3 regions of the Ferdinandcohnia salidurans genome follow, and region 3 is predicted to be linked to each of the others. Evidence: riboswitches for the same ligand, from Rfam matches in the RefSeq annotation. Region 3 holds a riboswitch; each other region holds the start of a gene.
What was found. A riboswitch is a leader RNA that binds a small molecule or an ion and turns the genes downstream of it on or off. The one in region 3 is predicted to bind lysine.
Positions count from the first base shown of each region.

Region 1: linked by a shared signal. The riboswitch ahead of ACFSFW_RS20660 (aspartate kinase) and the one ahead of ACFSFW_RS08805 (Na+/H+ antiporter NhaC family protein) in region 3 are both predicted to bind lysine.
Region 2: linked by a shared signal. The riboswitch ahead of ACFSFW_RS11445 (transporter substrate-binding domain-containing protein) and the one ahead of ACFSFW_RS08805 (Na+/H+ antiporter NhaC family protein) in region 3 are both predicted to bind lysine.

Region 1 covers NZ_JBHUEK010000031.1:16,535-27,041, forward strand. Annotated here, with positions in the region: gene ACFSFW_RS20640 (electron transfer flavoprotein subunit beta/FixA family protein) at 1-745, shown strand, start outside; gene ACFSFW_RS20645 (electron transfer flavoprotein subunit alpha/FixB family protein) at 813-1,790, shown strand; gene trxA (thioredoxin) at 2,194-2,508, shown strand; gene uvrC (excinuclease ABC subunit UvrC) at 2,686-4,458, shown strand; lysine riboswitch at 4,526-4,704, shown strand; gene ACFSFW_RS20660 (aspartate kinase) at 4,926-6,170, shown strand; gene ACFSFW_RS20665 (YslB family protein) at 6,251-6,706, opposite strand; gene ACFSFW_RS20670 (succinate dehydrogenase cytochrome b558 subunit) at 7,099-7,710, shown strand; gene sdhA (succinate dehydrogenase flavoprotein subunit) at 7,783-9,543, shown strand; gene sdhB (succinate dehydrogenase iron-sulfur subunit) at 9,545-10,303, shown strand; gene ACFSFW_RS20685 (acyl-CoA thioesterase) at 10,462-10,507, shown strand, end outside.
Region 2 covers NZ_JBHUEK010000018.1:56,059-66,565, forward strand. Annotated here, with positions in the region: gene larA (nickel-dependent lactate racemase) at 1-748, shown strand, start outside; gene ACFSFW_RS11435 (UxaA family hydrolase) at 797-1,096, shown strand; gene ACFSFW_RS11440 (UxaA family hydrolase) at 1,110-2,258, shown strand; lysine riboswitch at 2,408-2,589, shown strand; gene ACFSFW_RS11445 (transporter substrate-binding domain-containing protein) at 2,689-3,525, shown strand; gene ACFSFW_RS11450 (amino acid ABC transporter permease) at 3,591-4,337, shown strand; gene ACFSFW_RS11455 (amino acid ABC transporter ATP-binding protein) at 4,356-5,099, shown strand; gene ACFSFW_RS11460 (Na-translocating system protein MpsC family protein) at 5,368-5,733, shown strand; gene ACFSFW_RS11465 (NADH dehydrogenase subunit 5) at 5,885-7,387, shown strand; gene ACFSFW_RS11470 (DUF2309 domain-containing protein) at 7,414-10,041, shown strand; gene ACFSFW_RS11475 (carbonic anhydrase) at 10,104-10,507, shown strand, end outside.
Region 3 covers NZ_JBHUEK010000010.1:304,586-315,092, reverse strand. Annotated here, with positions in the region: partial or broken gene ACFSFW_RS08830 (YhcN/YlaJ family sporulation lipoprotein) at 1-36, shown strand, start outside; gene lipA (lipoyl synthase) at 213-1,112, opposite strand; gene ACFSFW_RS08820 (M23 family metallopeptidase) at 1,367-2,362, shown strand; gene ACFSFW_RS08815 (methionine/alanine import family NSS transporter small subunit) at 2,435-2,548, opposite strand; gene ACFSFW_RS08810 (sodium-dependent transporter) at 2,545-4,086, opposite strand; gene ACFSFW_RS08805 (Na+/H+ antiporter NhaC family protein) at 4,336-5,919, opposite strand; lysine riboswitch at 6,046-6,228, opposite strand; gene yunB (sporulation protein YunB) at 6,321-7,079, opposite strand; gene ACFSFW_RS08795 (YunC family protein) at 7,203-7,505, opposite strand; gene ACFSFW_RS08790 (bifunctional metallophosphatase/5'-nucleotidase) at 7,593-9,020, opposite strand; gene ACFSFW_RS08785 (DUF72 domain-containing protein) at 9,118-9,966, opposite strand; gene sufB (Fe-S cluster assembly protein SufB) at 10,049-10,507, opposite strand, start outside.

The DNA of each region.
Region 1 (10,507 bases), on a different contig from region 3:
TGATACTGAAGAAAAAATCGTAGTAAGCAATGGACAAATCAGTGAAGATGGAGCTGAATTTATTATTAACCCTTATGATGAATATGCGGTTGAAGAAGCAATCCAACTTCGTGATGCGCATGGTGGCGAAGTAACTGTTGTCACAGTTGCAACAACTGACGAAGCTGATAAAGAATTACGAACAGCTTTAGCAATGGGTGCTGATAAAGCCGTTTTGATTAATACAGAAGATGATCTAGAAGAAGGCGACCAGTTCACAACTGCAAAAATTTTAGCTGAATACCTAAAAGATAAAGATGCCGATATTATTTTAGGTGGAAACGTAGCAATTGACGGTGGTTCAGGTCAAGTTGGTCCACGTGTAGCGGAAATTCTAGATATTCCTTATGTAACGACAATTACAAAACTTGATATCGATGGTTCAACAGTAACAGTAGTAAGAGACGTTGAAGGTGACTCTGAAGTTATCGAAACGACTTTACCATTACTTGTTACATGTCAACAGGGATTGAATGAACCACGCTATCCATCTTTACCTGGAATTATGAAAGCGAAGAAGAAGCCGCTTGATGAGCTTGAGTTAGATGATCTAGATTTGGATGAAGATGATGTAGAAGCAAAAACAAAAACAATTGAAATTTATCTTCCACCTAAAAAAGAAGCTGGCCGTGTACTTGAAGGCGATTTAGAAGATCAGGTAAAAGAGTTAGTTTCACTCCTTCATAACGAAGCTAAGGTGGTATAAGTTTTCGGGCAATCTTTGTATGCGATTTCAAAAATTTTACTAAGGCTAATCTAGGGGGTTACGCATAATGTCAAGAAAAGTAGTAGTTCTAGGAGAAACACGTGATGGTGCGTTACGAAACGTATCTTTTGAAGCAATTGCAGCTGGTAAAACTGTAGCAGAAGGCGGCGAGGTAGTTGCCGTGTTAGTCGGTGAATCTGTAGGCGCTTTAACAAATGATTTAATTCATTACGGAGCCGACCGAGTCGTTACGGTTGAAGATGCAAAATTAGCTTCATATACACCAGACGGCTTCTCACAAGCCGTTCTCGCAGTTATTGATGCTGAGTCACCAGAAGCTTTAGTTTTTGGTCACACATCATTAGGTAAAGACCTTTCACCCAAAATTGCTAGTAAATTGAATTCTGGTCTAATTTCAGACGTAACAGCAATTGAATCTGCAGGTGGCAACATTGTCTTTACTCGCCCAATCTATTCAGGCAAGGCATTTGAAAAGAAAATTGTGACTGACGGTTTAATCTTTGCGTCCGTACGTCCTAACAATATTACACCACTTGAAAAAGACGAGTCACGTACGGGTGAAGTTTCATCTCTGTCTGTTGAAATTAAAGATTTACGAACAATCGTAAAAGAAGTTGTGCGTAAGGCAACTGAAGGTGTAGATTTATCCGAAGCGAAGGTAGTTATCGCAGGTGGACGTGGGGTAAAGAGTGCAGAAGGCTTTGAACCATTAAAAGAATTAGCGAATGTTCTTGGTGGCGCTGTAGGTGCATCTCGTGGAGCATGTGATGCTGATTATTGTGACTACTCACTTCAAATTGGTCAAACAGGAAAGGTTGTCACACCAGACCTATATATTGCTTGCGGTATCTCAGGGGCAATCCAGCACTTAGCAGGAATGTCCAACTCTAAGGTAATCGTAGCCATCAACAAAGACCCTGAAGCAAACATCTTCAAGGTTGCAGACTACGGAATTGTTGGTGACTTATTTGATGTAGTTCCAATGCTTACTGAAGAGTTCAAGAAACTAAAAGTAAATGCATAATATGAGCTGAAGCTTACTAATTTATAGAGATTTTTTCCATTTTACCTTTATAAAATTTATGGTATACTAATCAAGCGATGAGCTGAATTGCATAAGTCGAGTTGACACGCCTTTTGGCAAGGCACTATGTGGAGTGCTGTCCTCGCCGCAATACGCAAAAAGACGTCCTTCTGGACGTCTTTTTTTATAGGCTACACACAAAACGGACCTATATAACCTCTATTATTTACATACATAACAGTTTAAAAAGTTGGGGAAGATGACTATGTATGAAGTATAGTGACTAATCTTATCATTTCTGATTTAGTTTACTGTTCATTTTGAAGCAAAATATTCGTAAAATGACATTCCAGATGGTATACTCTTGGTAGAATTTCAATGTTACTTATTAGGAGGGGTTTAAATGGCTATTACAAACGTAACAGACCAAAATTTTGATGCAGAAACAAAAGATGGATTAGTACTTGCAGACTTCTGGGCACCTTGGTGTGGACCATGTAAGATGATTGCTCCAGTATTAGAAGAATTAGACACTGAAATTGGTGACAAAGTGAAAATCGTGAAACTCGATGTAGATGAAAACCAAGAAACTGCAGCGAAGTTTGGCGTAATGAGCATCCCAACTTTACTTGTTATTAAAAACGGTGAAGTTGTTGATAAAGTAGTCGGTTACCAACCAAAAGAAGCTCTAGCTGGCAGACTTGAAAGCCACTATTAATTCAAATTAAAAAAACAGCCTTCATGGGCTGTTTTTTTGTTTAATCTCATTTTTGGGGGACTTCCTATTTTTACTCATACAACTTCTTCGTAAAAATGTTACAATATAAGATACGTCAAAACGAAAGTAAAAGTTCACTAAGACGCAATTGATTTTATAGTAGATGGAGTGGTTACTATGCACGATCATCTTAAGGAAAAATTAGCGATTTTACCGGACCAGCCTGGTTGTTACTTAATGAAGGACAGGCAAGGTACTGTAATATATGTGGGTAAAGCGAAAGTGCTGAAGAACCGTGTTCGATCTTATTTTACAGGATCACACGATGGTAAAACCTTAAGGCTTGTCAATGAGATTGAGGACTTTGAATATATTGTAACATCTTCAAATATTGAAGCACTTCTTCTTGAAATCAATCTTATAAAAAAATACGATCCAAAATACAATATCATGTTAAAGGATGACAAGACGTATCCTTTTATCAAAATTACTGCTGAAAAACATCCGCGATTATTGATTACACGCAAAGTAAAAAAAGATAAGGGCAAATATTTCGGACCATACCCTAATGTGCAAGCTGCAACTGAAACAAAAAAACTATTAGACCGCATTTATCCTTTAAGAAAATGTTCAACATTACCAGATAAGGTTTGTCTATATTATCATATCGGTCAATGTCTTGCCCCTTGTGTCAATGAAGTATCTGATGAAACCAATAAAAAAATGGTAGACGATATTATCCGTTTTCTAAATGGTGGATATAAAGAAATCAAAGACGAGTTGACTGAAAAAATGTTAAAGGCCTCTGAAGAACTCGACTTTGAGAGAGCAAAAGAATATCGTGACCAAATCGCAAATATTGAAACGACGATGGAAAAGCAAAAGATGACAATGACAGACTTTATTGACCGTGATGTATTTGGCTATTCCTATGATAAGGGCTGGATGTGTGTTCAAGTCTTTTTTATTCGTCAAGGAAAATTAATAGAGCGGGATGTTTCCCTATTTCCTTTTTACAACGAGCCTGAACAAGACTTCTTAACCTACCTTGGCCAATTTTACTTAAAAGAGAATCATTTTAAACCAAAGGAAGTTTTGCTTCCTAGTTCGATAGACCGTGACATTGTTGAGCAATTACTAGAAGTAACCGTTCAACAGCCTAGTAGAGGGAAGAAAAAACAATTAATTGACCTCGCTACTAAAAATGCAAAAATTGCGCTAAAGGAAAAGTTTGCTTTAATAGAACGAGATGAAGAACGTACGATTAAGGCTGTTGAAAATTTAGGACAGAAGTTAGGGATTTATACACCTCATCGAATCGAAGCGTTTGATAATTCCAATATTCAAGGAACAGATCCTGTTTCTGCTATGATTGTGTTTACTGATGGAAAACCTGATAAAAAAGAATATAGAAAGTATAAAATTAAATCAGTTCAAGGTCCTGATGATTATGAATCGATGAGGGAGGTTGTACGGAGAAGATACAGCCGTGCATTAAAAGAAAATCTGCCATTACCAGACTTAATCATTATTGACGGAGGAAAAGGTCATCTTGCTGCGGTAAGGGATATTCTTGAAAATGAATTAGGCCTAGAAATTCCTCTAGCAGGACTTGCGAAGGATGATAAACACAGAACGTCTGAACTCTTAATCGGAGACCCGCCTGAGATTGTGGAACTACCTAGAAATAGTCAGGAATTCTATCTTCTTCAACGAATTCAAGATGAGGTACACCGTTTTGCGATTACCTTCCATCGTCAAGTCCGTGGAAAAAACGCATTTCAATCTGTGCTCGATGATATTCCTGGAGTTGGGGAAAAACGAAAAAAAGCACTACTGAAGCATTTTGGTTCTATCAAGAAGTTAAAGGAAGCTAGTATTGAGGAGATCCAAAAAGCCAATATACCTAAACTGACAGCTGAAGCAATTTACGAAAAATTAAAAGAATAGTCGTTGCTATTTAAAAAATAGTCTGATATAATCCTTAATAATATAATATTCCACTTCAACACGTTGAAGTGAAGATAGAGGTGCGATCTTTATCAGTATGCAATTGGAGGGGTATGAGCCCTTACGATCATTGCAGAAAGGAAAGTTCGCCGAAGTGTAAAAAGGCTCATACCTTTTTGTGCTGGTCTTATGTTTAAGAGACATAGGATTGTCAAGATGAATCAATCTTGGAGGGCTATCTCACGAAGTGACACGTAGTATGTTTACGTATATCACAGCAATGAGATAATTTCTCATTGCTGTTTTTTATTAACTTTATTCAGTAGAAGCATTGACTTCTACTGAATAAAGTTAAAGCCTCCGGCGGATGCCACGATTTTTCAAAGGAAACTTTTCGAGCAGACTCGAAAAAAATCGGGCGCAAATACGCCAAGGCGGATTTGATTATTTTAGAGAGGGTTGAGGGCATGGGGATCATCGTACAAAAGTTTGGAGGCACCTCTGTTGGGTCACCAGATAGAATTAAGAATGTTGCAAGTCGAGTTATTCAAGAAGTGCAAGCGGGGAATCAAGTTGTCGTTGTTGTTTCTGCAATGGGGAAGACAACCGATCAGCTTGTAAGTTTAGCTAATGAAATTACAAGCGCGCCAAGTAAGCGCGAGATGGATATGTTGTTAAGTACAGGTGAACAAGTAACAATTGCATTATTATCTATGGCTTTACAAGAAAAAGGGTATCAATCCGTATCATATACAGGCTGGCAGGCGGGTATTGAAACAGAGGCTATACATAGCAATGCCCGTATTGAAAACATTGAGGTTTCAAGAGTATATAAAAGCTTAAAAGAAGGAAAAATTGTTGTCGTTGCTGGATTCCAAGGAGTCAGTAGTTCAGGGGACATTACTACTCTTGGTCGCGGAGGTTCCGATACAACTGCAGTCGCACTCGCAGCGGCATTAAACGCGGATAAATGTGATATCTACACAGATGTAACAGGTGTATACACAACCGATCCTCGCGTAGTTCCAACTGCACGTAAACTTCATTCCATCTCTTATGATGAAATGCTGGAGCTTGCAAATCTTGGTGCTGGAGTACTTCACCCACGTGCAGTGGAATTTGCGAAAAACTTCGAAATGCCGCTTGAAGTTCGTTCAAGCTTAGAGCTAGAAAATGGGACCATTATTGAGGAGGAAGTTTCAATGGAAAAGAATCTTGTTGTTAGGGGAATTGCTTTTGAAGACCAAATTACAAGGGTAACAGTATCTGGTTTACCAAATGAATTGCATACACTATCCACTATTTTTGGCACACTTGCGAAAAGTGGTTTAAACGTTGATATCATTATTCAAAACATGACAGATCAAAATCATACAAATATTTCATTCTCTGTAAAAACACCTGATTTACGTGACACACTTGCTGTTTTAGAAAATAACAAGGATTTATTGAAATATGAAAGTATCGAACATGAGGATGGGTTAGCAAAGGTTTCGATTGTTGGTTCTGGAATGGTTTCAAACCCAGGTGTAGCAGCTGATATGTTCCAAGTGCTTGCAAAGGAAAATATTGAAGTGAAAATGGTAAGTACATCTGAAATTAAAGTTTCTACCGTTCTTGAACAAGGCAATATGGTTCGTGCAGTTGAAGCTTTACATGACTCATTTAATTTAGCGGCTGTTGAAGAAGAAAAAGCGAAGGTAAAACTATAATTTGAAATTTATGGGTGGTTCAAAGGAATTTGGACACCCTTTTTTTATAATAAAAAAAACTGCACGAAATGTGCAGGCTTTTATTCTTCGGTGATATCTTTTGGGTCCCATTTTACCGTAAATATAATTTTTTGAGCTCTTCTTTTTTGTTGTTCAAAGCTTTCAGTGATTCGATTTTTCTGTTGTTGAATTTGTTGGGCAAGAAAGCCAGATTCAAGCTGGAATGTACAAATATCTCTTCGTTTAAAGCGAGTAGATACGATCGAACCCTCCAAATGAAATTCAATGGAGTTTTTATCCAAACGTTCTACCTTAAGGTCTCCCCATCCAGCATCATGAAAGAATGAGATGATTTCTTCCGTAGTAGGTAAGGGGAATTTTCGGGCAAGATTTTTTCCAGCCCAATATAGAATCTGTGGCGTTTCTTTCCCGAGAATATCAGGAATTAAAACTTCTCGTAAAAGTTCGTACCCAAATACGGAAACAGACTGTTCACTTGTATTTACGTTTTGTTCGTTGATGTTAACGTTCTTCACTGCATTCCCCTCTTTCTCCATTCTTTATTATATAACATGAGGGTATAAGAAAAACATGAATTTTTTTGTTTCTTTTTGTCAGAGAGAACTGATTTTTATTTAGTATTACTACATTCATATGTGTACAATTATTATCATTTTTATGAATAATTTGTGGATTTGTTTCCTTGACGCTCTTGCTTTATGGGAGTAAAATGAATTTGTTACATTATACTGATAAAAGAAAATTACATGCAGCATTTGTCTATTTATCTACAATAATTAAATTTGTAGATTCCTGCAAAGGTTTTCAGTTATCAGTTTTTATATCGTCCTTTTACATATTTATACAGGATGAAATATTACAAGGGAGTGCCGTGTGGGCACGTTTTATTACTAAGGGGGGTTAAAGTATGGCTGGTAATCGTGAATTTTTTAATCGCAGACTTCATTCATTATTAGGTGTAATACCTGTTGGGGTGTTCTTAATCGTACACTTAATGGCGAATAACTTTGCGACAAGAGGGGAAGAGGCATTTAACAATGCTGCTGGTTTTATGGGGAATCTTCCATTTAGAATCCTTTTAGAGGTAGTTATTATTTATCTGCCATTATTATTTCACGCAATTTACGGTCTGTATATTGCCTTTACTGCAAAGAATAATGTGAGTAGATACGGTTTCTTCCGTAACTGGATGTTCTTCTTACAACGTATATCTGGTATTATTACTCTTATTTTTGTGGCATGGCATGTATGGGAAACACGAATTGCTTACGCTTTAGGAAGAGCAGAAGTTAACTTCCAAATGATGGAGAATATCCTAGATTCACCTGCAATGCTTATTTTCTATCTTGTTGGTGTAATCTCTACAATTTTCCATTTCTCAAATGGTCTATGGTCATTTGCTGTAAGCTGGGGGCTAACAATAACTCCACGTTCGCAACAAATTGCAACATATGTAACAATCATTATTTTCATTGCTTTATCAATAGTAGGTGTTACAACACTTTTTGCTTTCGTTTAAGAATATGAAAATTAGAACGTTCACATTTTTTTACACAAGATGAACGATCTCTTTATTGGGGAGTGAGTTACTTTGAGTCAAGGAAAAGTTATCGTAGTTGGTGGTGGACTAGCTGGATTAATGGCTACCATCAAAGCTGCTGAAGAAGGAACACAAGTTGATTTATTTTCACTCGTACCTGTAAAACGATCTCACTCTGTTTGTGCACAAGGTGGGATAAACGGTGCAGTTAATACAAAAGGTGAAGGGGATTCTCCTTGGATCCACTTTGATGATACAGTATATGGTGGAGACTTCTTGGCAAACCAAAAGCCGGTTAAGGCTATGTGTGAAGCAGCACCAGGAATTATTCACTTAATGGACCGTATGGGTGTAATGTTTAACCGTACACCAGAAGGTTTACTTGATTTCCGTCGTTTCGGGGGAACTCAACACCACCGTACTGCATTCGCTGGTGCAACAACTGGTCAACAATTGCTTTATGCATTAGATGAGCAAGTTCGCCGTCACGAAGTAGCAGGATTAGTTACAAAGTACGAAGGTTGGGAATTCCTGGGAATTATCCAAGATGATGAAGGGATTTGTCGTGGTGTCGTAGCTCAAAACCTTCAATCAATGGAAATTAAATCATTCCCTGCTGATGCTGTTATTATGGCATCTGGAGGCCCTGGAATTATTTTTGGTAAAACAACAAACTCAGTTATCAACACTGGATCTGCTGCATCAATCGTGTACCAACAAGGTGCATATTATGCAAATGGTGAATTTATCCAAATCCACCCAACAGCGATTCCTGGAGATGACAAACTTCGCCTAATGAGTGAATCCGCTCGTGGTGAAGGTGGACGAGTATGGACATATAAAGATGGAAAGCCTTGGTACTTCTTAGAAGAAAAATATCCTGCATACGGAAACTTAGTTCCTCGTGATATTGCAACACGTGAAATTTTCCATGTGTGTGTAGATATGAAGCTTGGTATCAATGGTGAAAACATGGTTTATCTAGATCTTTCTCATAAAGATCCAAAAGAACTTGATATCAAATTAGGTGGAATTATTGAAATCTATGAAAAATTCATGGGTGATGATCCACGTAAAGTTCCAATGAAAATCTTCCCTGCAGTTCACTACTCAATGGGTGGATTATGGGTTGACGATCATCAACAAACGAATATCCCTGGATTATTTGCTGCAGGAGAGTGTGATTTTTCTCAGCACGGAGCAAACCGCTTAGGTGCTAACTCTCTATTATCAGCTATCTACGGTGGTATGGTTGCTGGTCCAAACGCAGTTAATTACATCAAAGGACTTAAAAAAGGTACAGATTCCATTTCTTCATCTGTATTCGATAGCCATGTAAAACAAGAGCAAGAGAAATGGGATAACATCATGGCAATGGATGGTACCGAAAATGCATACATCCTTCACAAAGAACTTGGTGAGTGGATGACAGATAACGTAACAGTAGTTCGTTACAATGACAAGCTATTAAAGACTGATGAAAAGATTCAAGAGCTTATGGAGCGTTACAAAAATATTAATATCAATGACACTTCTAAATGGAGCAACCAAGGTGCTACATTTACTCGTCAATTACAAAACATGCTTCAACTAGCACGTGTAATTACAATTGGTGCATATAACCGTAACGAAAGCCGTGGAGCACACTATAAGCCTGATTTCCCTGATCGTAATGATGAGGACTTCTTAAAAACTACTATGGCTAAATTTACTGGGAAGGAAACTGCGCCTGCATTCCATTATGAAGACGTAGATACTTCATTAATCACACCACGTAAACGTGACTATACTAAGAATAAGGAGGCAAAGTAAGATGAGTGAAAAAACAGTTGAATTTCATGTAACTCGTCAGGATACTCCAGATTCTGAACCATATGTAATCAAATTCAAGGTTCCTTACCGTAAAAATATGAACGTAATTTCTGCATTAATGGAATTCCGTCGTAATCCGGTAGATATTAATGGAAATCAAGTTGCCCCAATTACTTGGGATATGAACTGTTTGGAAGAGGTTTGCGGTGCATGTTCAATGGTTATCAATGGTAAACCTCGCCAATCATGTTCAGCACTTATTGATCAACTTGAACAACCAATTAAACTTGAACCAATGAAGACATTCCCTATCGTTCGTGACCTACAAATTGACCGTAGTAGAATGTTTGATTCATTGAAAAAAGTAAAAGCTTGGATCCCAATCGATGGAACTTACGACTTGGGTCCTGGACCTCGTATGCCTGAGAAAAAGCGTCAATGGGCATATGAATTATCAAAATGTATGACATGTGGTGTTTGTCTTGAAGCATGTCCTAATGTTAACAGCCAGTCTGATTTCATTGGTCCAGCACCATTATCACAAGTACGTTTATTCAACGCACATCCAACTGGTGCTATGAATAAAGCTGAACGTTTAGAAACAATTATGGGAGACGGAGGCCTTGCAAACTGTGGTAACTCACAAAACTGTGTACAGTCTTGTCCAAAAGGTATTCCACTCACTACTTCAATTGCAGCTCTAAACAGAGACACATCTATCCAAGCATTCAGAAATATGTTTGGTAGTGACCAAGTCTAATAGAAACATTGAAAGCACTCCTTCATGTCATATGGAGGAGTGCTTTTTTTACGAAGAGTTTTTAAAAGTATACCTCATAGAAGGCATTAAAATTCCCCATTAGAATAACGCACCACTTAACTGCAATTTGAATAATCTTATGTAAGGGAGCTATTGGAATGAAGCATATTACGTATATCGATGAATTTGAGACATGGGAGAATA
Region 2 (10,507 bases), on a different contig from region 3:
AGGTGGACCAAAAGGAATCATGCCAGGGATTGCAGGGATTGAAACCATCATGACTTTTCATAATGCACGGATGATTGGTGATCCGCTAGCAACATGGGGAAATATGGTGAATAACCCTCTTCAGGAGATGACAAGGGAAATTAACATGATGTGTAAACCGCATTTTATGCTGAATGTCACTTTGAATCGTGATAAGCAGATTACAAATGTGTTTGCTGGGGAATTAATTGCCGCCCATGACAAAGGTTGTGAGTATGCAAAAGAACACGCAATGACGAAATGTGAACAGCGCTTTGATGTCGTCATAACTTCAAATTCTGGTTATCCACTCGATCAGAATCTGTACCAGGCTGTAAAAGGTATGAGTGCTGCTCATAAAATTGTGAAAAAAGGGGGAGCGATCATTGTCGCTTCAGAATGTTCAGATGGGCTTCCAAGCCATGGGAATTACGGAGATATCTTAAAAATGGCCAAGTCTCCACAAGAAATCCTAGACATGATCAATGACCCAGAGTTTAAAACATTTGACCAGTGGCAAGTGCAAAAGCAGGCTGTTATTCAAGTATGGGCGGATGTGTATGTGTATTCACTACTTACAGATGAACAAGTGACACAGGCAATGTTGAAGCCAACACATAATATTGAACAAACGTTAGAACAGCTTAAAGAGAAGTATGGAGAAGACATGTCTATAGCGGTACTACCGTTAGGGCCATTAACGATTCCGTATGTCGATTCTGAGGATTAAAAAACCTAATGCGATTTAACACCTTTCAAAATAGAGGAGGGCTGAGTCATGTCTCAAAGTTTTTCAGCTGTATTAATGAATGAGAGAGATAATGTTGCGACCGTTTTAGTAGATTTAGAGGCTAAAATCATTGTTACTGCTTCGTATGGTGATAGGAAAATTGATGTAAAACTCTTACACTCAATTCCCTTTGGGCACAAATTTGCCGTTGATTCTATTAAAAAGGGTGAAAAGATTTATAAATATGGTGAAATCATAGGTGTTGCTTCATGTGATATTGAGATAGGAGAGCATGTCCATGTACACAATCTTGAAGGAACACGTGGTAGGGGGGATATAAGTGGATAATCAAGAATATTTTATGGGGTATAGACGTCCAGATGGAAAAGTTGGGGTTCGTAATCATGTATTGATTCTTCCAACTATCACCTGTGCGACACAAGCTGCATACCAAGTTACCCAGCTTGTGCATGGGACAGTTAGTTTTATTCATCAACATGGCTGTACACAGGTTGGAGTGGATTATGATCAAACCTTCCGAACCTATGTAGGTGTAGGCCTTAATCCAAATGTGTATGGTGTAGTCGTGTTAGGTTTAGGCTGTGAAACACATCAAGCAAGAAGTGTCGCAGAAGAGATTGCTAAAAGTGGAAAGCCGGTTGAGACTGTTTCCATACAAGAAAATGGAGGTACCTTGCAAACAATCGCTAACGCAGCCAAAATTGCTGCACAGATGGTTCAGGATGCCTCTGCAATTATGAGAGAGCCTTGTCATGTCAGTGAATTGATCATTGGAACGGAATGCGGTGGTTCAGATGCATGCTCAGGTCTATCTGCAAACCCAGCAGTTGGCCATGTGAGTGATTTAATTGTAAAAGCAGGAGGAACCGCAATTCTTGCCGAAACTACTGAATTAATCGGCGCTGAACATTTACTTGCTAACCGAGCGGTTGATGATCGTACCGTAGAAAGAGTATATGAAAAAATTAAGCAGGCAGAAGGTCGAGCGCTTATGATGGGGATTGATATCCGCACAGGTAATCCTACGCCTGGAAATATCGCTGGAGGACTAAGTTCACTTGAGGAAAAGTCACTTGGAGCAGCTACAAAGTCTGGCACAAGTCCGCTTCAAGAACTAATTGACTATGCAGACATTCCAACTAAAAAGGGGCTTGTCTGGATGGATACTCCAGGGCAGGACATTGAACAACTTACAGGAATGGTCGCGGGAGGTGCACAGGTAGTCCTCTTTACAACTGGTCGTGGTACGCCGACGGGGTCGCCAATTGCTCCTGTTATTAAAATTTCAACAAATACCCCCATGTTTAATAGTATGAGAGATAATATGGATTTGAATGCAGGAACCATTATTGAAGGAAAAGAAACGGTTCAATCAGTTGGACAATCGATCTTTGATGAGATTAAATCAGTCTCGTCCGGAAAACTAACAAAATCAGAAATTTTGAAGCAAAACGACTTTGGTATATGGAGAATTGGACCAACCTTTTAATCTTTTGTTTTATTAGGATTTATGTGTTTTCATGCGACGGGTAGTTTCTGGCTAGTGCGAATTACTAGATATTGCTAATGAATAGTGGTTGACGGATAGATAGATATTATTGTAGTATAAAAAATAACTAAATAAGGCCTCACTTTTACTAGTGAGGTAGAGGCGCGATATTTAACAGTCTTTAGTGGAGTTTGAGGAAACAGTGATGCTAGGGAGAAGGAAATATCGCCGAAGTTTGTAATATCCTCAGTATTACATGCTGGGTCTGTAGTTAAGAGCTGCAGGACTGTCTCAATAAACCCCCAGTTTATTGAGTTGTGCTATCTCATTTGAGATAAAAGAGAGGACCTTAGGGCAAATTTACTGCGACCTGAGTATATCTCAGGTCGTTTTTTTGTCGAAATTTATAAAAATACGGAGGAGATACAACATGAGAAGCAAATTAACATTATTTCTTGTATTACTAATTTCTAGCATTCTATTATTAGCGGGGTGTGGAACAAGTACTAGTTCGGATACTGGGTCATCAGAAGATAATACCTTTAAGGTAGGTCTTGAAGCTGGATATGCACCGTTTAACTGGACTCAAAACGATGATTCCAATGGTGCAGTAAAAATAGATGGTTCTGCAGAGTATGCAGGTGGATATGATGTAGAAATTGCAAAAAAAGTAGCTGAAGGTTTAGGTAAAGAATTAGTGATTGTTAAAACAGAGTGGGATGGTCTTGTACCAGCTTTAACATCAGGTAAAATTGATGCAATCATAGCTGGTATGTCACCAACAGCAGAACGAAAAGAAACAATCGACTTTTCGGATAATTACTATACTTCAAATTTAGTTATGGTTGTGAAAAAAGGCAGCACTTATGAAGGTGCTACTTCTATCCAAGACTTTAACGGAGCAAAAGTTACGGCTCAATTAAATACATTCCACTATACAGTAATAGACCAAATTGAAGGTGTCGAAAAGAAAACGGCGATGGACAACTTCCCAGCAATGCGAGTAGCTCTTGAATCAGGAATGATTGATGGTTACGTTTCAGAACGTCCAGAGGGTACTAGTGCTTCATCTGCTAATGAAAACTTTGTAATGGTTGAATTTGAAGAAGGATTTGAAACATCAGAAGATGATACAGCAATTGCTGTCGGACTTCAAAAGGGTAGCGAATTAACAGAAAAAATAAATGAAACTTTAGCAGGTATTTCAGAAGAAGAACGTACAAGCATTATGGATTCGGCTATTCAAAATCAACCAGCAGCAGAATAAAAAATACAGGGAACCGACTGTATATCAACATGCAGTCGGTTTTATAGGGCAAAGGAGGAGAAACAATGAGTTTTGAGTGGGTCATTAAAATTATCATCGAAAACTGGCCAATGTTCCTTCGTGGTGCGGGTTTAACACTTTTGATCGCTCTTATCGGGACGATCTTTGGGGCAATGATTGGATTGCTGGCAGGAGTTGTCCGTACAATACCAATGCCTGAACGTGGAATGAATAAACTAATATTAAAAGTCATTAATGCCATCCTCTCCATCTATATTGAATTCTTCCGTGGAACACCGATGATTGTACAAGCGATGGTTATTTATTATGGTTCTGCGTTAGCATTTGGGATAGATATGAATGTTTTTGTTGCAGCGATCATTGTTGTCTCGATTAATACAGGCGCTTATATGGCTGAGTATGTTCGTGGTGGGATTGTCTCGATTGATAAGGGACAATTTGAAGCAGCACATGCGATTGGAATGAATCATTTCCAAACGATGTGGAACGTTGTATTGCCACAGGTTATCCGTAATATTCTACCTGCAACAGGTAATCAATTTGTGATTAATATTAAAGATACCTCCGTTCTTAACGTGATTTCAGTTACAGAATTATATTTCGTGACAAAATCGATATCAGGCAATAATTTTAGATATTTTGAATCGTTTTTCGTAGCATGTATGATTTATTTTGTGATGACCTTTATTGTTACAAGAATCCTACTATACTTTGAAAGAAAATTAGATGGCTCTGATAACTATACGATGATTGGAAACGATCGCCCCATACAAGTTAATCAACAACAATAGGAAGAAGGAGGAGAGAACATGGAAAAGATTATTGATATTCAACACTTAAGCAAATCCTTTGGCACTCATGAAGTACTAAGAGATATTGATTTCTCGGTGAATAAAGGAGAAGTTGTCTCCATCATCGGTTCCTCCGGATCTGGTAAATCAACTCTTCTTCGTTGTGTTAATCTATTAGAAAGACCTAGCGGTGGGCAAATTATCTATCAAGGTGAAAATATTTTGGATAACAAGCATGATGTCGCTACCTACCGAAGACATTTAGGAATGGTCTTCCAACAATTTAATTTATTTAATAATCATAATGTCCTAAGCAATTGTGTAGTAGGGCAACTAAAAGTATTGAAACGCACAAAGGAAGAAGCGGAAAGAGTAGCGATGAAATACTTGAAGGTCGTTGGCATGGATAAATACATTAACGCCAAGCCAAAGCAATTATCTGGTGGGCAAAAGCAACGAGTAGCGATTGCAAGAGCACTTTCGATGGAACCAGATGTCATGTTATTTGATGAGCCAACATCAGCACTTGATCCAGAAATGGTAGGAGAAGTCCTAAAAGTCATGAAGGAACTTGCCGAATCCGGTCTTACGATGTTAATCGTAACGCACGAAATGGAATTTGCAAAAGAAGTATCGGATCGAGTCGTATTTATGGATAAGGGAGTTATTGCTGAAGAAGGAAGTCCAGAGCACATCTTCAATAACCCAACACAAGCGCGTACGAGGGAATTCCTAAAACGTACAATCGTACAAGCCTATTAAAAAAATAAATAGAATCAATCATCTGTCAATTTAATATTGACAAGTTGACCATTTTCAATTAAATTATTAGTTAGATTAATAACCGAGTGATATTATTTACCTTCTGAATGATAATAAAGAGCTTTAGCATTTTATTAATGTAGAATTGGTAGAATGAAGAAGCAATCTTTTTGTATTTAGAAGTACAGAATAAGACAAATCGGTATATTTTTAGACTTAGAGGGAATAGTCTGGAAATATACCGATTTTTTGCTTAGGGGGAAGTTTCTTGAAAAAAACAAAAGGGTCTATCGAAGCAGAAATTAGCAAAGCGATTACTCATTGGGAAAAGGATTTTCTGGGTCGTGGGTCTGTTTCCGTTAAAACAGATATTCTCCGTGATATGATAATCGTTTATTTACAAGGTATATTAACTCCTGCGGAATATGCTGTTTGTCAAACAAAGGATGGCATGCTATCAATTAAACATACTCGGTCCGGGTTAGTTGAATCTGGTTTAGATGGTTTAAAAGAAATCATTTTATCCATAACTGGAGAAGAAGTTAAAAGCTTTCATACTGATTTAAGTACTCGTACTGGAGAACGAGTTATCGTATTTAAGTTGTTTAATGATCTAGAGAAAGAATTAGTTTAGGGAGATTTTTAAAAGACTTTATTAGTCAGTTAAAAATAAACCGAGAACTAGTATCAGTGGTTACTACTGCTGGTACTAGCTCTCGGTTTTTTTATTTAATAGCTTTATTTTTACTATTTTAGTTCGGTCCATTTTGACGGAGGGAAGTTTTATGATTTCGAATAGCATATCCATACTACTTACCTTATTTTTTATCGCACTTTTTTTAGCTATGGTAAGTGGATTCGTATTTTTGTCCAAACGGGTACCCTTGAGGTATGTGCGGATACACATAGGGATTATTTCATTGCCCGCTTTGGTATCATTATTGATTCTTTTAATGAACGATATGAATCACAATGTCGGCCCCTTGCACTTGGATTCTTTAGCTTGGCTTATGTCATGTTTTGTTCTTACGATAGGCATTGTCATCCAACGCTTTTCTATAAGGTATTTACAAGGAGATCGTTCTTACCGGAAATACTTTGCATTCTTCACACTCATTACAGGTACGGCTTCTGTTTCCTGGTTAAGTGATGACCTTCGATTGATGGTCGGCTGTTGGGGAATCACTCTTATAGGGTTAACGATTCTTATTAGTCTAAAGAGGGAGTGGAAGGTAACGAGAGTAGCAACAAGACTTTCTGTTCAGGTATTTGCAGGTAGTTGGTTGGCTCTTCTTTTTGCGATCATTTGGCTTTCTCAAATTACAGGCAGCTGGAAGCTATCTCTCATCTTGACTCATGAAAGTCTGACACATATAGGTACATGGGAAAAGACAGGAATAAATCTATTGTTAATTTTGGCTGTAATCATTCCAGCAGCTCAATGGCCATTTCAAAAATGGTTAATTGAATCTGTTGTTGCTCCTACACCCGTTTCTGCAATCATGCATGCTGGAATTGTAAATGCGGGCGGAATTATCCTAACACGATTCTCACCGTTGTTTAACGGGGATAAAGCTCAAATTTTATTACTCGTCCTCTCCATTATTTCTGTCTTAATCGGTAGTGGAATAAGTTTGGTACAGGTTGATTATAAACGTCAATTGGTGGGTTCTACAATTGCGCAGATGGGTTTTATGCTGATTCAATGTGCATTAGGTGCTTATTCAGCAGCCATTATTCACCTTATATTTCATGGTATTTTTAAGGCTACTCTTTTTTTACAAGCTGGTTCGGCAATACGCCGGATTGAAGTCTCTTCTAATGTGACTAAAAGATCGTCCATTTTATGGATTTTCGCTGGTTATGGATTAGGTTTACTTACGGGGATTGCCTATTGGAGGATGTCTTCTAGTGGTCCTTATGACATTGTGACTGCTTTGATAGTAGGGTGGTCCTTATCATTTTCTTGGATGCAGTTGGTTGTTTTTTGTAAAGGAAGAATTGATAGATTGGCCGGTCTTTTCCTTTTGGGCGGATCAGCAACAGTCTACTTTCTTTTACATAGCTTTTTCAAAGAATGGTTATATACACCCGTTTTTCAAAGTCTTCAACTACCTATGCCAATCGTGTTCATTGTCGTTTGTCTATTGATATTTGGTAGTGTAATAGGCGCGCTCGCTTCTCGTTATCCTGCTTCTCCTTTTTTCTCTGTGCTTTTTCTTTGGTTAATAAAGTTTGGAGAAGGTGAAGCAAAGTCTACCGAAAGTCATCCAAGCTATCATAAATAAATCACTTTTATAAGGAGGTTGTTGGTGTGACGGTATCCTCTACATTACAAAAAGAAGTAAACATACAAATGGATCAACAAAAAGAAATCGATACAGTGATTGATATAAAAACGTTAGTTTCTTCAGCAAGTAGAGTAATAGCACCACTTGGACCTATTTCAACATTTGCGGCTCGTCATCCCTGGGTGGGACTGGAAGATTTAACATTTGAAGATGTTGCTAACTGGTTAAAAACCACCCGAAATGTAGAAATATACCCTAGTACTTCAATGATCCAATCGGCTAAAAATCACGGAGAAATTGATGTAGTTTTTTTAGAAAATGGCTTGCAGCGTTGGCTAAACTCACATTCTTTTAAAATCCCTCGGAAAGAGGCTGAACGTTTTTGTCGAGTTTCTCTAGAATTGGATTCGATGTCTACAAATCCTTCATCATCAATAGAGGTAAAAAAATTTATAGAAAATACAAAAAAGCGAAATATAGAACTTTCCAAGAATATTCCGATACAGCCCTTAAGCATGTATATAGAGCACAAGAATGGTGGGAATGTAACGGAAGTGCTAGATCATCATGTGATTAAATGGTGTAAGTTATATCTGGATGAATCTCAGGCAGGCTGGTCAATGCCGAAGCATAAAGAGGGATTTTATCGAACCTGGCAAAGACTTATCCAGCATGACCCTGCATTAAGTAAAAACCAACGTAAAATGTTTAGAAACTGGCCACAAGATGCAGATACGGCTTTGGAAGTCGTATTATCTGCTTTTAAAATTCCTCAATCAGAGATGCAAAATTACCTTGAAGGACATTTGCTATCTTTGCCTGGTTGGGCAGGGATGATGCTTTGGCGTTCTCAACAATCTCAACATGAACAATCACTTTTAGTAGAATATTTAGCCGTTCGAATTTCTATGGAATGGGCTCTAGTGAGTCCTTACCTACCTTTACACATAAATAGCGTAGAGAAAAAAGTTCAACTTGATTCACTTATAAAAGCTTGGATTCAGTATGGAGGGCTAACAATCGAGAAATGGTTGAGGATGTCTACTACACAACAAGAAGAATATTTGACATTTGCCTACACGTTTAATGAAAAGATTCGAAAAAAATTGTGGCTTGAGGCTTGGGAACAAACATATACAGATCAATTGAAAAAGAAAATCTTTGCTAAACAACAAGTGAACAATGAAACGAATTCTGCATTAGCCCAATTTGCGTTTTGTATAGATGTCCGTTCAGAAACCTTTAGACGGTATTTAGAGAAAGAAGGGCCTTTTGAAACATTTGGTGTCGCTGGTTTCTTCGGATTACCAATTGAAACACGTGAACTTGATTGTAAACATACCCATGCCTCTTTGCCCGTCATGCATAGGCCAAAACATAAAATAGAAGAAAGATTGGATACAAATGAATTAACGCAATATCAACAACGTAAACAAGCGTTAGACTCTGTAGCGTATACGTTTAAAACGATGAAACAGAATGCACTTCCAAGCTTACTTTTACCAGAGGTAAGTGGACCATGGCTTATGATTCAAACGCTGAGCCGTAGTTTTCTATCCCGAAAAGCGGGACATTTCATACGTAATCTTCGAGAATCATGGTTACGGAAACCAGAAACAAATCTCACACTTCAATCTGTTCAGAACAATGAATCTGAGATTTCAGTCGGTTTTTCTAAGGAAGATCAAGTCAATTATGTTCGTCAAACACTTAAGATGATGGGGCTGACTAAAAACTTCGCACCATTAATTGTGATTTGTGGACACGGAAGTCGGAGTACAAACAATCCGTACGCAGCTTCTCTTGATTGTGGTGCTTGCGGTGGAGCGTCAGGAGCGTTCAATGCTAGAGTTCTTGCAAATTTGTGCAACATGTCAGAGGTAAGAAACGCACTTTTATCCGAAGGCATTGAAATTCCAGATGAGACGGTGTTCGTTGCAGCTGAGCATAATACAACTGTAAATGAATTGAAATGGGTTTATGTTCCCGAATTATCAAGGCAAGCTCAGGAATCGTTTGATTGTATTGAGGAAGTCTTACCTAACGTAAGTCATCAAGCAAATGCAGAATGTATATCACAATTACCAACTATCGACACTTATTGTAAAAATCCAAAGGCAGAGGCTCATCGGATAGCAGAAGATTGGAGTGAAATACGTCCTGAATGGGGGTTGGCTCGTAATGCAGCTTTTATTATAGGAAAGAGAGAGCTGACCCATCATTGTGATTTAGAAGGAAGAGTTTTTCTTCATAATTATGATTGGGAGCAGGATCAAGATGGAGAGATTCTCGCAAATATCATTGCTGGGCCAGGAACCGTAGCCCAATGGATTAACTTACAGTATTATGCATCTACCGTTGCACCACACTTCTATGGGAGTGGGAATAAAGGAACACAAACGATAACCTCCGGACTCGGTGTCATGCAAGGTGTTGCAAGTGACTTATTACCCGGACTTCCTTGGCAGTCTGTGATGAAATCCGATGAAGAGGCTTATCACGCTCCTCTTCGTTTGCAAATTGTCATCCAAGCACCGAGAGAGTATGTGAATAGATTATTAGAAAATGATGATGTGTTTAATCGAAAAGTTCAAAATGGATGGGTTAGGCTTGCATGCGTTACTCCCCAATACGAATGGGAAAACTATTAAACTAGAATATTTTATGAAGCTACTGATTCTAAACAACTTATTAAGATGAAAGGGTGTGCTGTATGGATAAAACAAGAAAAAAAACATTATTTATAACGGACATGGAATCTGGATTGGAGCCTATTTTACAAGAAGAGACGAACGTCCAACCTGAAAATATGTTAATGATACAAAGCTATGGGCCAATCATTTCTCACCCTTTTGGAGAAATAATGAGATCAATCATCCTTGCCATCTATCAGGAAAATGTTGAGGAGATATTTGTAGTTGGTACTACTGGCAAGAGGAACGTTTTAGATGATGCCCAAAGCCAACTGAAATTTACATCAGTAAATAAAAATATGAATGATAAGCTAAAAACAGTAGAGTATCTTTTTAAAAATGTGAACCCAGAATTCGTTGATGCTAGTGTAAGTGACTGGTTAGAGGGAAGTAGAAATGTCGCGGAAAGTATCGAAAAGAGTGT
Region 3 (10,507 bases):
GGCTTAAACCCTGAGTATGAACGTCGGGCAAGGGAAAACCAAGACTTCCTTCAAAACCCTAGTATCAACAATAAAGATGGAAAAATGGAATTCAACCCTGAAATTGATCGCACAACCGATAATAAAGGGAATGAAGACCAAAAGCGAGATGACGGAAGAGAATTATTGCAAAAAGGAACGCACTAAAAAAAAGGGGATTTCCCCCTTTTTTTTTATGCTTGCTTAACTTGTTGATTTGATTTTGCTGCGTTTACTTGTTCATCTGCATGATAAGAAGAACGTACAAGAGGGCCAGCTTCACAATGACTGAAGCCTTTACTTAATGCAATCTCTTTTAATTCCGCAAATTCATCTGGATGATAGTATTTTTCAACTTTCAAATGCTTTTTCGTAGGTTGTAAATATTGACCAATTGTGATGATATCTACATCGTTTGCTCGAAGGTCGTCCATTGTTTCAATGATTTCTTCCTTCGTTTCGCCAAGACCGATCATGATACTTGATTTTGTTGGGATGTCTGCATTCATTTCTTTTGCACGACGTAAAAATTCAAGTGAACGTTCATATTTCGCACGTGCACGAACACGGTCAGATAAACGGCGAACCGTTTCAATATTATGGTTCATAATATCGGGCTTTGCATCCATTAAGGTTTTTAAGTTTTCGTACACTCCACCCATATCAGATGGTAGCACTTCGATTGATGTAAATGGATTCTTTTTACGAATTGCACGAACGGTTTCTGCAAATACCGCAGCTCCCCCGTCCTTCAAATCGTCACGAGCAACTGTTGTAATAACAACATGCTTTAATCCCATCATTGCGACAGAATCAGCTACACGCTCTGGTTCTGCCCAATCCAGTTCATTTGGAAGTCCAGTCTTAACCGCACAGAAACGACAAGCGCGAGTGCAAGTATCCCCAAGAATCATAAAAGTAGCTGTTTTCCTTACAGCCCAGCATTCATGAATATTAGGACATTTTGCTTCCTCACAAACGGTATGTAATTGTTTTTCTCTCATCATTTTCTTTAAGCCTGTGTAGCTCTCATTCGTATTCAGTTTTATTTTTAGCCATTCCGGCTTTCGAAGATATTCTTGTTTTTTTGACATACTTCATCACTCCATTGCAAAGGCTATCCCTATTATACTCCTAACTTCTTTAAGAATCCAAGTATTCGATTTATTTGTATTTTTTAGCTTCCAACAATTAGTGATTATGAAAATGAAATGATTTAACAAACTAACAGGGAAGAGTACTTCTTTTTATTTAATTCCAACTAGACAAATTCGTCTATTAAGTACCTATAGATGCCTTTAAGAAACATACATCCTTGTGTTATTTTAGTGAAAGGAGATTTGCATGCGTGAACAGAAAACTTGGTATAGTAGTTGTTATTTGCTTACTTTTTACGTGTATGCCTTTGGATGCAAGTGCAAATGAGGATCAACAAAAAATTTTTCAGGAACGAATGAACCTCTATACAAAGATGGAAACAGTAACACAGATTCCATGGTACTATTATGCTGCTATTGACCAGTATGAAAGAAGCATCCGTCGTTCCCGAAAGGATATTCCGAAAGAAACAGGGTTAATTGGAATTTATATTAAACCCGAGGCTTGGGCGGGGGCTTTAAACCCCAATCCAAATGATTCGAATCCATATAGCATTCAGCTATTTGGAGGAATTGGACTTGATGGCAACGGGGATGGTGTTGCTGATCAAACAAATGATGAGGATATCCTACTTACAATTTCAGAACAAATTTTAGCTTACGGAACTGACCCTGATAATATCAAGATTGGTTTATGGGATTATTACAAACGGGATAAATCCGTTTCACTAATTACGGGAATCGCTAAAATCTATTCAGCATATGGCACACTTGATCTAGATAAACACGCCTTTCCGGTTCCTCTTGGCTATAATCATAGCTATAAGAATACATGGGGAGATGCGCGTGGCTGGGGAGGTCGTAGAATGCATGAAGGCACTGACATCTTTGCAAGCTACGGAACACCAGTAAGGGCAACCTCATATGGCATCATCGAAATGAAAGGTTGGAACCGATTTGGTGGGTGGCGTATCGGAATCCGCGATGTGAATAATACGTATCATTACTTTGCTCATTTAAATGGATTTGCAAAGGATATTGCAATCGGTCAGGTTGTTGAGCCCGGTACAGTGATTGGCTCTGTTGGAAGTTCTGGCTATGGACCACCAGGCACTGCCGGAAAGTTCCCTCCACATCTTCACTACGGAATGTACAAAGACAATGGATATACGGAATGGTCCTTTGATCCGTATCCACATCTACGGGCTTGGGAACGATCAGAAAGACAAGCAAGGAAACGTAAATAAAATAAAAGGCTGTGGTATTTTTACCACAGCCTTTTTCCGTTCTATTATGACCCTCTTTTTATATTTATTTCTTTAACCTTGTTTCGCTTGTTTAGCCTTTTTTGCAGCATGTGCAATACTTGCTACTAGACCTCCCCATAAAATGACCATTCCAATAACCATCATAGCAATTGCACCACCGGTCATAGTCCTACCTCCTTGTCACTACTAGAAGAATAGTTGTCATTTAACGCCTCATTACTCCATTTTTTTAGTGAGAATACGATCCCTAATATAATAACTCCTGCTGCAATGAAAACACCTGGGAAGAGTATAAATGAAGTTGCATACCCTTCATAGTTACCAGTTGCATTATCAAATTGTTGTAGGATATTTTGTTTGAATAAGTCAAACATCATATATCCTAAAACGACTGGTGTGATTACGCCTAAACAAATCTTCCACCAACCACCTGCACGAATATCGGATATTGCATTTGCGTGCGCTTGTAATGGATTCATTTGCTTGAATACCCAAGCAATAAGTATTACTTCAACTAATCCGGCAACAGCAATACCAAATTGGTTAATGAAGTAGTCAACTACATCTAGGAAGTATAAGCCTCCATTTGTAGAGTATAGAATTGAAATAAGTGATGCTAGCCCTGCACCATATATGACTGCCTTGTTACGAGTTAGATTAAACTTATCTTGAACTGCTGCAATGAACACTTCACAAATCGAAATAAGTGATGTTAATCCGGCAAATACTAACGATAAGAAGAAAAGCGCTCCGAAAAATTCGCCAAATGGCATTTGGTTAATAATTTGCGGGAAGACCGCAAATGCTAGACCAACACCCGCACTTGCTACTTCTTCTACAGGTACATTCGCTTGTGCTGCCATAAAGCCTAGTGCAGCGAATACCCCGATACCAGCTAAAAGTTCAAAACCTGAGTTCGCAAAACCAGTAATAAATGCATTGTTTACTACATCGGACTTCTTAGGTAAATAACTTGCATAAGTAATCATAATTGCAAAACCAATTGATAAACTAAAGAAAATGTGTCCGTATGCCGCAACCCAAACCTCTCCAGACATAATCTTATCCCAGTTAGGTTGGAAGAATGAATTTAGTCCTGTACTTGCTCCTTCAAGTGTTACTGCTCGAATAACGATAATCGTAAAAATAACTAATAGTGTAGGAATGAAAATTTTATTCGCTTTTTCAATCCCCTTTTTCACGCCTTTAAATAGGATAAATAGTGTAATTGCCCACACAACGACTAAAGGTCCAAAAACACCAAGTACTGGTGCTCCTACATCACCTGGAGTTTCAGCTAAATGCAAGTATTTAGAGAATAGGAATCCTCCTGTATCTTCTCCCCACGCTTTATTAAATGAAAAGAATGTATACGAAATTGCCCATGCGATAATGACTGCATAATAGGTCGCAATTACGAAAGAAATTAGTACCTGCCACCACCCGAGCCATTCTAACTTTTTATTTAAACGGAAAAATGACAAAGGTGCTGATCCTCTAAACTTTTGTCCGATTGTGAATTCTAGAATTAGGATTGGTATTCCAGCTGTTAAAATCGCAAATAGGTACGGTAGAAAGAACGCGCCTCCTCCATTTTCGTAAGCAACATATGGAAATCTCCATATATTACCTAAACCAACCGCAGAACCGATTGCAGCCATTACGAATCCTGCCCGTGTCCCCCACTGTGGACGATTATCCATAAACAAACCTCCCCTTTCCTACTTTAGTCCATTACCGTATTATACCTTTAGCACTAGACACAAGTTGGAAATTTTTATATTTTCAGATTATTTTCTATAATCTATTTATTAGTATAGCCAGTCTTTATCTCTATGTCAAAAGTTATTTTAAAATGAAATTTACTTTTAAAATAAAAGAGACAAAGGTTCTAATTCCCTCTGTCTCTTATATACTAGTTAAGTTCGATTGTTAACATTTGAATAGTAATTCTATGCGTTTTGTCTGTTTTTCATAGTGAGAACAAAAATAACAAATAATACTAAGGTAGTAAGCACTCCTAATAGGGTACTGCCTGTTAGACCTAGTACTATATATCCGATTACAGCGATAACGGCAGAAGTGATGGCATAGGGTAGCTGAGTCATTACATGATCAATATGATGGCTTCCCGCTCCAGTAGAGGACAGAATAGTTGTATCTGATATTGGTGAGCAATGATCACCAAACACGGATCCCGCTAAGACAGCAGCTAAAGCCGGAAGTAATAAATTAATATCAGATGCCGCTGCAATGTCTCCTGCAATCGGAAGCATCATCCCAAAGGTTCCCCATGACGTCCCAGTCGCAAACGCCATAAAGCCTGCTACAATGAATAAAATGACCGGTAAAAATGCAATATTTAAATTGGACCTTTCTACAAGGCTCGCTAGATATTTACCTGTTTCAATTTGTCCAATCAAGTCAACAATTACCCAAGCAAATAGTAAAATGTATACAGCTGGGAGCATTGATTTTATCCCTTCAACAATACCTTTAGGAAGGAGACCAATGTTCAAAGCTTTTTTTGCATAAACCTGAACAAAGAACAAAATAAGTGTAACAAGAATACCTAGGATTCCACCGGATAATAGCGAACCTGTTACATTAGTATTTTCAAAAATCGTAAAAATGGTTATATCGCCTTCTGAAGCTTTGTAGCCTGTCCATAATAACGAGCCAACCGTACCGACAACTAATGCAATAATCGGCCAAACTAAATCACCGACAGTACCTTTCTCACTTTGAGGTAATTCCTGTTTTAATTCCCCTAATACCGGTTTTTCAGGATCTGTTACCTCCCCTGTTGTTAATGCACGGTTTTCGTGGGTTTTCATACTACCAAAATTAATATTAAAAATGGCTACAGCTATTACCATTAAAATCGAAACTAATACATAGAGGTTTAACGGAATCATTTGAATAAATGCAGATAAAGGTGAATACTCCGCTACACCATGTGTGACTAAAATAGGTGCCAAGATCGCAATAATATAAGCACCCCAGCTAGAAATGGGTGAGACAACACAAATTGGTGCGGATGTTGAATCAATAATATAGGCTAGCTTTGCACGTGAAACCTTATTTCGGTCTGTAATGGGTCTACTTACTTGTCCAACAGCCAGAGCATTAAAATAATCATCAATAAAAATAATAATACCTAAAAAAGCAGCTAAAAGCTGTGCACCCGTTCTTGTTCTAACTTTTGTTTGGGCCCATTCGCCAAAGGCACGACTACCGCCAGAAATGGAGATAAAGGCAGTAATAACTCCTAATAGGAATAAAAATAAAATAATATATACATTCCATGTATTAAGTGCGCCTTCTGAAACGAAGACTCCTTTAATGCTATTCCAGATTGTGAGTAAAACGTCTTGCAGCCAAGCTCCGACTCCTTCATTCTTGAGTACATTTCCATGTAATACGAATGCCGCCGATAGAATGCCGACTCCAAGTGATAGTAGAACTCTTCTTGTTAATATAACCATGAGAAGTGCAATGATTGGTGGGATAATTGAATATATTGTTCCAGACATGATATGATTCCTCCAAGTATTTTTATGGAGGGCGTGGTGAAAGAAGATACTCTTTAGAAGACAAAAAGAGAGTATGATAGAAAATAACTATCATTACTCTTTTGTAATGTTATGTTATCCTCCATCACGATCAGTAGCCCTCCATTATAGATCATTTCTATAATGACAGTGTTACCCTTTTTCAAGGCAACCCCAACAAAAATAACATTGACGAGTTTATTTTTGCTTCGGCAAAAAATCCTTTCAACTATGATCTACGTTGTCATCCTCACATAGTTTACTCTTATTTTCCGCACCTCTACCCCATCGATCCGATAAGGTGGTGTATTCATTTATTAATTCCTTCGCTAGTATATACGATTTTCCGCTTTGATTCAACTATTCTAGTATAGTATTTTTTTCTAATTTGTCGGTATCTCTATAGAAGGAGATGATTCCCCACCATTATTGTAGAAATCTGGAACATCATGTAAAATGTTTTGATTGATAACCGGGATAATGGTTTCAATTTCAACCTCTCCTGTTGAGAAAGGTAAAATAACCTGCATCGTCACTGTCGCAAGAACATTATATTGAAACCACCCATTATTAATCCCCCACTCGTCAATTCTTCCTTGTGGCGTTGTTTCCCCAAATCCAATCATATGAAAACGAATCGGTATTTCCGGACCTAAGTTTCCTAAAAGGGCATTATTTGTTGCTTCCCCAAGGGGTACCTTAAAAACAAAGCCCGTTTGTCCACTGGCATCATCTGTCTCAATTTCTAAATCAGGATATTCAAGTTTGTTAACTTCACCTTCATTTACATATTTTAAGTATCGTTCAATATTTCCGAGGGTCTTTGTCGCCATTTTGTTGACGACCTGCGTATTGTAGCTAATCACTTTCCCATTTTCATCCGTTTGCACAATACTCAAATCCTCTTGGACCAATTCTTCCTCATTTAATTGTTGATTAATAGCATTTTTAATAACTGTGGCAGCAACCTTCTTCGTTTCATTTTCAGCATATGCCATAAGAGCAGGCTCTATCGCTTTGTTAATAATGAATAAACCAATAACAGTTGAGAGAATAAAAAAGACAAATGTTAATAAAAAGACGTAACGGAAAGGCAAGGGCCCTTTCCTTCTTGGTTGTAGACGAGCTCTGTACTTTCCCAAACGAAAATCCCCCCTTACAAGCTATGTGTATGCAAGTAAGGGGGGATGTACGATAACTATTTTGTTCGACAACATTTAAGTGATGCCACGTACTTTTATATGGTATACCTTCTCAGGTTAATATTAGATCATCTTTAGTAGGGCGTCTTTGCCTTTCATACCTACTGTAATGCCTCGATTTTCGGCTTCAATTGTAATTGATTCAAGAGGGGCATCCAGTAATTGCTCGATTGTACGAACACCAACTGCCCTACCAGCAATAATGCCTCGTTCTTTAAGTTTTTCATTCAACAGTGCAACATCGAGAGCTCCACACATAATATAGCCATTTTCATTTGTGACTGCCATAAAATTTGTTTTAGGTAGGTTAACGGTAATGGCTGTAAATTGATGATTATCAATTACTATTGGTGTCATTGAGACCATTCCTAGCACACTCCTTTCCCTAACTAATTTATGTAACGGGAAAGTGATATGTGTTTGAAATAGTGATAGTCATAGACCTATCTTTTTCTAGTCCTTTTGACTACGTATCTTTAGAACGTTTTGCTGATTGCTTTTTAATTTTTCAGCTAAAAGGTCTCGTAAGAATTCTGGCATATAGTATTTTTTATCCTTAGCATCCCGTATGACAGGAAAAAGTGATCCGAATGTGAACATATCAATCGTGGCGATTGAATACGTTTTGTCTGGATCAAGGTCCTCCCCATTGATTTTAATATCGGTAATATGGTCTAATCCATCCGAAAGCTTTGAAGTGTTATGCTCTACCCCGTCATATACCATTTTGCCCATTACCTCTCCACGGAAGCCTAGACCTTTAATTCTGAGATTTTCCATTTCCTTCGTGTTTGCCTGTAAAATAATTTCCTTCAGTTCATCACCCTTAACCCAGACCTTACATGGATTAATAGGATGAGGGCAAATTCGATGCAAGTCTTCTCTTGTTACCATTCCTGTTGGAAGCGAGTCAAGCAATAGCCCTGCGTTCACCATTGATATGTCTCCTTCACACCATTCGCGGAGTACCTCAGCTAAAAGCTTGGAAAATGAGGTTTCCGCAAACCAATCACTTTGAAGTGGTTGTTCAATCTCAGCAACAACATCATGTTGTAAGGTGTGTATACTTTTTGCCATGTACTCTGAAAGAATTTCAGTTGTTTCCTTACTTTCTGACAGTGATTTTGTAGGGATTACATTTGCAGCACTTTCAATAAGCCTTTTTTCTTCAGTATCAATTTTAAGAGTAACATGTCCGATATAATTCCCGTATTTTTGCGCACAGCATAAAAGTGTGTTATTGATTCTCTTTCCATTTTCTAAAAGATGATGTGTGTGGCCACCAAGTAGCACGTCAACATCTGGGAAATCTCTTGCAATTTGCTCATCCTCATTGATTCCTAAATGGGACATTAAAAGAATCATATCTGTTTTGTCTTTTAATTCATTGATTGTCTCTTGAAGGATAGCCAAAGGGTCTTTGACATTCCAGCCGAGCAGCTTATAAAGCCCAATATAATGAACCGTTAAACCGATGATTCCAATCCTAAACCCACTTGGCAAGACATGAATATGGTAGGGATCGGCCCAGTTAGGTAGCTTCCCATCTCGGTCGAATAGATTTGCAAGCAACACCTTAAATTCTGCGTCATCATATAAAGAATCCAGATGTTCATAAGACATCGTAATCCCTTCGTTGTTACCGATAGTAGCATAATCGTATTCAAGCTGGTTTAAGAGCTGCACATTCATTTTGCCATGGGATGCTTCAGAAATTGGATGAAAGCGATCAATGTGGTCACCAATATCGATTAAGAGCATTTCCTCATTGTTTGCTTGATGCAGATTTCTCATTTCTGTGATATATTTTGTAATTTTAGGCCATCGGTCAAAATGGCTATGGAGATCGTTTGTATGATAAATATGTACGGTTTCAATCAATCCCTACACCTCCTTTTTGCCTGTATAAAATGCTGTGGAGTTTCCACTTTAGGTATTTCACTTATGTATGTATTCTAAAATATGCTTATAGCTTGTACTAACTAAAAAAGTCTAATTGCCTCGGGGCTAGCCCATGATATTCGATTCCGAGCATATCGATAAATTGCTTAGCATTGTCTGCTGCATCTCCACCTGAGTTGTTATTAAACAATACGTAGATGGTTTCACTATTTTGATTAAGTTCCTGAACATGGTGAATCCATTCTTCTAGCTCTTCTTTATTATACTTATATAAATAACGAACATCACGCCAATCGCCTTCTTTTGGCTTTGTCCAGCCATGAACGTTTCTACCATGGAAACGTACGAGCGTTTTTAGTTGATGGGTTGGATGGAGTACTGTCGGTATTGACCCTTGGCCTGCCTGTGGCTCATCACAAATACTATGAATCCAGCCTTCCTGTTCCATAAATTGTAATGTTTGTTGTTTTAGTTGTGGTGAAAACCATGATTGGTGGCGGAATTCAAGGGCTACAGGAATTTCTCCCATCTGCTGCTTGCACCACCTTAAGTAGTCTACATTTTCACGTTTACAATCATACCATGGTGGAAATTGAAATAAAACCATGGCGAGCTTATTTGCTTGTTGATAAGGTTCAAGTGACAAACGAAAAGCATCAAACATGTCTTCCTTTAATTCAAATGGAATCTCCCCACGTTGATGACCTGTCATCCCTTGATAAGCTTTAACAATGAATTGAAAAGATTCAGGTGTATCTTTCAACCATTTTTCCACATTACGTTTAGGCTGAATGGCATAGAAAGACGCATCCACCTCGACGATTGGAAAATGACCAGCATATTCTTTTAGTTTATCACCTGCTGTAGTTCCAGCTGAATATAGACTGTCATGGTCCCCCCAGCCTGTTACACCAATATAGATCATGGGGTCACCTCCTAATACTACTATTATGTACAAAAATAACTCGCTTGAGAGAATCTCAAACGAGTTATTACAAGTGTTCTTATTAACCGATAGAACCTTCCATTTCGAACTTGATCAAGCGGTTCATTTCAACTGCGTATTCCATTGGAAGTTCTTTTGTAAATGGCTCGATAAAGCCCATTACAATCATTTCTGTAGCTTCTTGCTCAGAAATACCACGGCTCATTAGATAGAATAATTGTTCTTCAGATACTTTCGATACCTTAGCTTCATGCTCTAATGAAATATTGTCATTTAAAATTTCATTATAAGGAATTGTATCAGAAGTAGACTGATTATCCATGATTAACGTATCACATTCGATATTAGAACGTGCGCCATGTGCTCTACGTCCGAAGTGTACAATACCACGGTATGTTACTTTACCACCGTGTTTAGCAATAGACTTCGATACGATAGTAGAAGACGTATTTGGAGCAAGGTGAGTCATTTTCGCACCTGCATCCTGGTGTTGACCTTTACCAGCAATTGCAATGGAAAG